DNA from 2 places in the Blautia luti genome. Region 1 is predicted to be linked to the other one. Evidence: riboswitches for the same ligand, from Rfam matches in the RefSeq annotation. Region 1 holds a riboswitch; the other holds the start of a gene.

Region 1 (4,553 bases):
AAGAAGAAGACGGAAACTTTAGCGCAGACATTTTAAGCATTGATTCCAGATTCGTAAGCCTTCTGAAATGGCTTGGAGAGAACCACATTAATGTACGTCTTTCCGGACAGAACCAGGAGAACGGATATGCAGTTTATAAGATCCGTGAGACAGCATTTGGTGGCGGTACCAAGCTTTCCGCAGAGGACGGATTTCTTCAGTTTATGATCGAGAGACTTCTGGCAAGCAGTGCGCCGGCAGAGATTATTGAGGATGAAGATGAGGAAGAGACAGGGGATGAAATGAAGCTGACAAGCATCCAGAGCATTACTGATTTTATGACCTGCGCAGGCAGAACCTTGCCGGACAATATCCGTCTCTGGGCGAGAAGAAACCTTGCAGTTGCCCGTTCACACGAAGTATCTCCGGAGGAGAGACGTCATGCTCAGAGAGCACTTTCCATCATGATGAATGTACAGTGGAAGAGCAATTACTTTGAAGCAATCGATCCTCAGGAAGCCCGCAGGATCCTTGATGAGGAACTCTACGGAATGGAATCTGTAAAGCAGCGTATCATTGAAACAATCATCCAGATCAACCGTACCCATACACTTCCTGCATACGGACTTCTCCTTGTAGGCCCTGCGGGTACAGGTAAATCCCAGATTGCATACGCAGTTGCCCGCATCCTGAAACTGCCTTGGACAACTCTGGACATGAGTTCCATCAATGATCCGGAACAGCTTACAGGAAGTTCCAGAATCTATGCAAACGCAAAGCCCGGAATCATCATGGAAGCCTTCTCGGCAGCAGGAGAATCCAATCTTGTATTTATTATCAACGAGCTTGATAAAGCAGCGTCAGGTAAGGGCAACGGAAATCCTGCAGACGTACTTCTTACTCTGCTTGACAACCTTGGATTTACAGATAACTATATGGAATGTATGGTGCCTACAGTGGGCGTTTATCCTATTGCTACGGCAAACGATAAATCCCAGATCAGCGCACCTCTGATGTCCCGTTTCGCGGTGATTGATATCCCGGATTATACATCAGAAGAGAAGAAGATCATCTTCTCCAAATACGTTCTTCCGAAAGTTCTGAAACGCATGAGCCTGAAAGCAGAAGAATGTGTAGTAACAGAAGACGGTCTGGATGCCATCGTTGAATTGCATAAAAATACAAGCGGTATTCGTGATCTGGAACAGGCAGCAGAGCATATCGCAGCCAATGCCCTGTATCAGATTGAAGTAGATCACCTGACAGGTGTGACATTTAATGCAGAGATGGTAAGAGGGTTACTTTCCTGAAAAAAAACTTGACAGAGATAAAAGTTAAGAGTATACTGTCAGACATCAGCAAGGTAAATTGTAAAAATTGCTGATAAAAATAAAATAAGATCTTCAGGGCAGGGTGCAATTCCCTACCGGTGGTAAAGCCCACGAGCCGTAAGGCATGATTCGGTGTAATTCCGAAGCCGACAGTACAGTCTGGATGAAAGAAGATAACAGTAGAGATACAGAAGAATTAACTGATCTATGAAAGCTGACTGCTCTGGAATAATTAATTTATTCCAGAGCTTTTTTATATCAATTAAAGTGATTTCAGTGATGAAATAAAGAGTCAGATTCATTGGAAGATAATTCATATCAAATATTAATTACCAAGCCCTGGATGTTGAAAAAACACCGGGGCTTTATTTTATGGAATTGTTATAAAAGAGCAGGAGATGATGGATTGAAAAACACAACGGATATAGAACAGGACAGGCAGTATATGAAAATGGCTTTGGAACTGGCACAAAAAGGAATGGGTTTTACAGCACCTAATCCGATGGTAGGTGCTGTGATCGTTAAAAACGGAAGGATCATTGGTCAGGGATATCACAGAAAATACGGTGGACTCCATGCGGAGAGAGAAGCTCTGGCAGTGTGTACGGAAGAACCCGAAGGTGCATCTATATATGTTACTTTAGAACCCTGCTGCCATTATGGAAAACAGCCTCCATGCGTGAATGCAATCCTGGAGGCCGGAATCAGACGCGTGATCATCGGATCATCAGATCCTAATCCGCTGGTTGCAGGAAAAGGAATCCGGATTTTGAAGGATCATGGAATTGAAGTAACAGAAAATATTTTAAAAGAAGAGTGTGATAAATTGAATGAAGCATTCTTTTATTACATCCAAAATAAAAAACCGTATGTGGTCATGAAATATGCAATGACTATGGATGGAAAAATTGCCGCATATACAGGTGAATCCAAATGGGTGACAGGAGAAGCTGCCAGAATTCATGTACAGAAACAGCGACTGAAATATACAGGAATTATGGTTGGGGTGGGAACTGTGCTGGCAGATGATCCGATGCTCACCTGCAGACTGGAAAACAGCAGAAATCCTGTGCGTATTATCTGCGATTCCCATCTGAGAACACCACTGACATCTAAGATTGTAAGAACAGCAAAGACAATTCCTACAATCCTTGCAAGCAGCAGTAAAGACCAGCAGAAGATAAAGAATTATGAAGAAATGGGATGCCAGGTTCTGTATGTTCCGGAGAAAAACGGACACATAGATTTAAACAGATTAATGGAACTTCTGGGAGCTGCAAGGATAGACAGTATTTTGCTGGAAGGAGGGGGTTCTTTAAACTGGTCAGCACTGGAAAGCGGTATTGTTCAGAAAGTTCAGACTTATATAGCACCTAAACTTTTTGGAGGCGAAGAAGCAAAGACGCCGGTGGAAGGAAAGGGATTTCCTGATCCTGTCAGCGCAGTATTATTAAAAAACAGTGAAATAATCAGACTGGGAGATGATTTTCTTATAGAGAGTGAGGTGAAGAGAAATGTTTACGGGAATTGTTGAAGAACTGGGAACTGTAAAAAAAATAAAAAAAGGAGCAAATTCAGCGGTATTTACGATACAGGCAGAGAAAATACTGGATGACCTGAAAACAGGAGACAGCGTAGCTGTAAATGGAATCTGCCTTACTGTAACTGCATGTCTGAAAAATGGTTTTACGGCAGATGTGATGCACGAAACATTGAACCGTTCTGCGCTGATTCAGCTTTCACCGGGGCAGCATGTAAACCTGGAAAGGGCAATGCCTGCAAATGGACGATTCGGAGGACATATTGTTGCAGGGCATGTAGATGGAACGGGAAGAATCACAAAAATCCACAGAGATGATAATGCTGTATGGTACACGATTCAGACCTCAGACCAGATCATGAAATATATAGTCATAAAAGGTTCTGTAACAATTGATGGAATCAGCCTTACAGTGGCAAAAGTTTCGGAAAAAGATTTCTCTATCTCTGCAATTCCTCATACAGTAAAGATTACAGTTCTCGGAGAACGTAAAGAAGGGGATATGGTTAATCTTGAGACAGATATTATTGGAAAATATGTGGAGAAATTAATAACACCTGTGAAAGAACAGCCATCAAAAAGCAATATTACAAGAGATTTTCTGAGTAAGTATGGATTTTGACCAGATCAGATAAGCGGCCAATACGGATGATTTTGCCCGGTTAACAGCAGAAAAATATAGCGCATAAGGAGAGAAATAATGAACAGATTTGATTCAGTAGAAGAAGCTCTGGAAGAACTTCGAAATGGAAAAATTATTCTGGTAACGGATGATCCGGACAGAGAAAATGAAGGAGATTTTATCTGTGCGGCAGAGTTTGCCACAACAGAAAATATTAACTTTATGGCAACTCATGGAAAGGGACTTATCTGCATGCCGATGTCTGAGGAATATGTCAGAAAACTGCAGTTTCCCCAGATGGTAGAGGAAAATTCTGATAATCACGAGACTGCTTTTACGGTTTCTGTAGATCATATCAGTACCAGTACAGGAATCTCCGCAGCGGAACGATCTGTTACTGCCATGAAATGTGTGGATGAGAATGCAAAACCCGAAGATTTCAGACGTCCCGGACATATGTTTCCGCTTCTGGCAAAGAAGAATGGTGTACTGGAAAGAAACGGACATACAGAAGCAACGGTAGATCTCTGCAGACTTGCAGGATTAAAACAGTGTGGGCTTTGCTGTGAAATTATGAGAGAAGACGGTACTATGATGCGGACCTCTGAGCTGCGGGAGCTTGCCGTAAAGTGGAATCTGAAATTCATAACGATCAAAGATATTCAGAACTACCGTAAATGCCATGATATTCTGGTGGATCGCGTGACGACTACAAAAATGCCTACCAAATATGGAGAATTTATGGCATATGGATTTGTAAACCGTCTTAATGGTGAACATCATGTGGCTTTGGTAAAAGGTGAGATCGGAGACGGAAAAAATGTTCTGTGTCGTGTGCATTCGGAGTGTCTGACAGGAGATGTTTTTGGATCTCAGCGTTGCGACTGCGGACAGCAGTTTGCAGCAGCTATGTCTCAGATTGAGAAAGAGGGAAGGGGAATACTTCTTTATATGAGACAGGAAGGAAGAGGAATCGGACTGATCAATAAACTTCGTGCCTATGAACTTCAGGAACAGGGCATGGATACACTGGAAGCAAATCTGGCACTTGGATTTGCGGGGGATGAAAGAGAATACTATA
Region 2 (4,553 bases), 590 kb from region 1:
TAAAATCAAGGAAGTCAATTCCCTTATGCATTCTTGTGTCAGGACACGGCAGACCGGACGCATATTTGTCCTGTCTGGGCAGTCCCTCTTCTTCTACATATTCACGCTGTGGAAGTTCCTCATAGGAACCATCTGCAAGCATACGTTTCGGCAGATGATATGGTGCTGCTTTCTGACTTAACTGCTGGGTAACTGTGTCTTCTTTTACTTCATATGTAAAGTCAATCTTCGCTGCGTCTCTTACGTTTATACCGACGTAAATTACATATTCTCCTGCTTCCAGAACATAGGCAGATTTGCATACTTTGCCCAGGTCATCGTAGGATGCCATCTGGTTTACCGGAAGTTTCAGGGTAAGGATCTGGCGTTCACCTGGCTGGAGAAGGCTTGTCTTTTTGAATGCTCCCAGTACTTTGGCTGGCTTGCCAAGTTTGCCTTGGGGTGCTCCGTAATAGAGCTGGATCACTTCTTTTCCGGCTGTTTTTCCGATGTTGGTTACTTCTGCCAGAACTGTGATCACACCGTTTTCTTCGGAAGCACCTGTTACTTTCCAATCAAAATCTGTGTAGGAAAGACCGTAACCGAAAGGATAATTTACCTTCTCTGCTGCTCCCGGAATCGTTTCGAAATAGCGGTATCCTACATAAATATCTTCTGTGTAATCTACATAAAATGCAGATTCATGGAAGTTCGCTGAGGACGGATAATCTTCCAGATTTTTGGCATAAGTATCAGACAGTTTTCCAGATGGATTCACATCACCACACAGCACATCTGCTGTTGCAAGTCCGCCTTCCATACCACCCTGCCATGCCATCAGGACTGACTGGATCTCGTCACAGTCTTTAAACCACTTGGTGTCTACGATACCGCCCACATTCATCACTACGATCACATGTGGGAATGCTTTTTTTACGTTCTCCACCATGGCATTCTCTGCGTTTGTAAGGCAGAAATCGCCATCCTCGAAGATCTTCGCAGATAAGTCTGCCTGTTTCTTCTCATCTCCATCCATGACATATCCATCCTGTGCAGCTTCACATTTTCGATCCCAGCCTTCCCCTGAGAAACGGCAGATCGTAATGACCGCAGTATCTGTGTATGCTCTTGCTTCCTGCAGAAGGTCTTCCGGAATCTCCGGTTCCACAGTCATGCCAGGTACTGCGCCTTCTGCGTACTGTTTCCGGATGTTTTCCTCATAATATTTCGCAAGTTTATCGAAGACTTCTACTTTTCCCTCGTCCTCTTTGATCTTCATTCCTTCGTAAAGGTTACGGATATATTCCACAGTTACGTCACCGCTTCCGCCGCCACCTTTTACGTAATCTACTGTGCCCTTGCCAAAGAGTGCCACTTTCGTTCCTTTCCGGATCGGAAGCGTGTTTTTCTCGTTTTTCAGAAGGACCATTCCTTCTCCTGCTGCCATTCTGGAAAGTGCAATGTGTTCTTTACTTCCTGTTACCTTTCTTCCATCTTCTCCCAGCGGAAGTACCGGTTGGTAAAAGCTTCTCTGCCATTTTCCCATTCTATTAATCCTCCCTTATCAAAGTTCTTTCTTTAAAAACGCAAATGGTTCGTCATCCTGAAGAAAATGCATCAGCTGATAGGCACACATGATCGCAACATTTTCTTCTTTCAGGATCCTTTTTACTTCTTCTCTGTCTGCAAGCACAACCTCGATTTCCTCGGAATCTTCCTGGGCATCTTTGCTGATCTCGCCTTCTGCATAACCGTAAACAGTGGCACAGGATTCGTCGGTCATTCCGATTGTTGTGAAATATGGTTTCTCGAATGCAGGGTTCACCTTCAGAGGTGTGAACTTCAGCCCGGTTTCTTCGTGCATTTCCCTTACTGCGCCTTCGTGGAATTCTTCATCCGGTTCTACCAGACCAGCCGGAAATTCATAGATATAATCCCCGATGGTATATCTGTACTGACGCACCAGTACAACCTTATCCCGTTTCTCTCCGTAGAGACTGTAAATGATCACACCGTCCGGTGTATTTTCCCTGGTTTTAATTTTCATCTGCTCAATGCTTTTCGCACGGGATGCCACGAAATATGATACCGGAGTGTTGTGAACACTGGTGGCATTTATGTGGTATAAATTCACGAATTTACTGTCTGTCAGTTTCTCAATGTCATGTATCTGTCCCATTGTTTTTGTTTCCTTTCCCTGTTTCTATTTATCACATGCTAACGTCTGTCTCATCTGTTTTATCTTATCACACTCTCATAGTTTTTTTAAGCCTGTGAGCATAAAAAACGGCCGTAGATTTTAATTCTACGGCCATTTCTCTAATTTCATTTTATGATCCATCAGTCCCCTTTAAGAACTACACGGATTCTCTTATAAATAAGGAATACGATCAGGGATGTCAGTGCATATTTAAAAATATTGAATGGGAAAATGATGATCGCTGCAAATGTCAGCAGATTATTTACAGAACTGTGTACTGCGCTTCCCATTTCAATGAATGCTTCGATTGGCATTCCAAAAGCTTTTCCGTAAGCCGGAAGTAAAATGAATGCATTGATAAAACATGCAACTACTGCTGTCAGAACAGTTCCTACTGCCATTCCCACTACTGCGTGCTTTCTGCTCTTAACAGATTTATAGCGGTAGATCAGTCCTGCCGGTACTGCGAATGTACATCCGAAAATGAAGTTCGCCAGGTCTCCTACACCTGCTGTCATAGTTCCCTTAGATACCAGATGCACCAGGATCTTTACCAGTTCGATCAGTACTCCGGCGATAGGTCCCATTGCGAAAGAACCGATCAGTACAGGAATTTCAGAGAAATCCAACTGATAAAAGGATGGTGCCAGGAAAGGAATAGGAAACTCCAGATTCATCAGGATTCCGGCAATGGCGCCAAGCATGGCCACCTGCGTGATCGTCCTTGTCTTACTTCTCGCTACTACATTTCCACTTCTTAATACCTGTTCACTCATACTGTTTCTCTCCTTTGAAATTTTTCTTTATGGATCTGCTTTCTGCACATCCTGTTTAAAAGAAAATTCCACAAGCTTCTTATATAATGAAGCTATTTTATTTCGAAAGTAATCTCCATCATATAAAAAACCCCGGATCACTGATCCGGGGTACTGAGCACGTATGGTAAATATCTCGTGTTCTTCTCTCATCCAGACTATACTGTCGGTTTTGGAATTTCACCAAATCAGCCGCCGAAGCGGGTCGCGGACTATAACCGCCGGTAGGGAATCTCAGCTATGCTGATCACCACAACCCCGAAGAATTTTCTTTTAACTGAAACCGATTATACTATATACGCATACTCATTTCAAGAGATTTTATTGATTTTTCAGTCTTTTTTATAAAGCACAAATGCTTCATATGGATTCAGGACAATTTTCCTGTCAAACGCTGTTCTGCCCATATTTGTGATCAGGCACTGAGTTCCCTCTGCGAATGTTTCCGGAAGTTCCATTTCCGCTTCCTGTGCACTGAAATTGCATACTGTAAGCAGCTTCTCTGATCCAAGCTTCCTTATGTAAGCAAAGATCTGGTCATGGTCACGGTACAGAGCCTCAAATTCTCCGTATACGATGATATCCATTTCCTTACGCAGGCGGATCAGCTTCTGATAATAATGGAAAACAGAGTCTGGATCTTTTAACTGGTCTGCTGCATTGATCTGCTGGTAGTTTGGATTCACTTTGATCCATGGTTCCCCTGTAGTGAAACCTGCACTTGCGGAAGTATCCCACTGCATTGGTGTTCTGGCATTATCACGGCTTCTGAGCATCAGACATTTCATCATATACTCCGGTGTCAGTCTGCCTGTTTCTGTCAGCTCAGTGAAATAATGAAGGCTTTCGATATCCCTGTAGTCCTCCAGCTTGTCGAAATAGACGTTAGTCATTCCAAGCTCTTCGCCCTGATATACATACGGGGTTCCCTGCATCATATGAAGACAGGTTGCCAGCATCTTGGCTGAAATGTCGCGGTAAGCAGGATTATCATTTCCGAATCTGGATACACTTCTTGGCTGGTCATGGTTGCCAAGGAAAAGGCTGTTCCATGCTTTTCCTGCCAGTTCTTCCTGCCATTTGATCATGATCTTCTTGAACTCTTTGAAATCATACCGTTCTGTCGTCCATTTGCCATTATCGCCATCATTTTCCACATGCTCGAACTGGAATACCATATTCAGCTCTTCTCGATCATCACCTGCATATTTCTGTGCTTCCTCAATAGTAACTCCTGAAGTCTCTCCCACAGTCATTACATCATATTTGGAAAGCACCTCCCGGTTCATTTCCTGAAGATATTCATGTACTCTTGGTCCATGGACACTGTATGGTCCAAAATCTCCATAAAGTCCTCCGTGAGTCTCTCCGTCCGGAAATGTCTGATCCTTGGAGATCATACTGATCACGTCCATACGGAAACCATCGATTCCTTTTTCACACCAGAAGTTCATCATATCATAAACTTCCCGGCGAACCTTGTCGTTCTCCCAGTTCAGATCCGGCTGCTTCTTGGAAAACAGGTGAAGATAGTACATATCTGTCTGTGCATCATATTC

Evidence for each region. A riboswitch is a leader RNA that binds a small molecule or an ion and turns the genes downstream of it on or off. The one in region 1 is predicted to bind FMN.
Region 2: linked by a shared signal. The riboswitch ahead of R8695_RS14540 (ECF transporter S component) and the one ahead of ribD (bifunctional diaminohydroxyphosphoribosylaminopyrimidine deaminase/5-amino-6-(5-phosphoribosylamino)uracil reductase RibD) in region 1 are both predicted to bind FMN.

What each region holds. Positions count from the first base shown of each region.
Region 1 is NZ_AP028156.1:2,548,666-2,553,218, reverse strand. It holds gene R8695_RS11785 (AAA family ATPase) at 1-1,289, shown strand, start outside; FMN riboswitch at 1,375-1,489, shown strand; gene ribD (bifunctional diaminohydroxyphosphoribosylaminopyrimidine deaminase/5-amino-6-(5-phosphoribosylamino)uracil reductase RibD) at 1,735-2,844, shown strand; gene ribE (riboflavin synthase) at 2,825-3,472, shown strand; gene R8695_RS11770 (bifunctional 3,4-dihydroxy-2-butanone-4-phosphate synthase/GTP cyclohydrolase II) at 3,551-4,553, shown strand, end outside.
Region 2 is NZ_AP028156.1:3,136,397-3,140,949, forward strand. It holds gene R8695_RS14530 (glycoside hydrolase family 3 protein) at 1-1,525, opposite strand, end outside; gene R8695_RS14535 (NUDIX hydrolase) at 1,544-2,158, opposite strand; gene R8695_RS14540 (ECF transporter S component) at 2,320-2,955, opposite strand; FMN riboswitch at 3,132-3,264, opposite strand; gene R8695_RS14545 (glycoside hydrolase family 13 protein) at 3,327-4,553, opposite strand, start outside.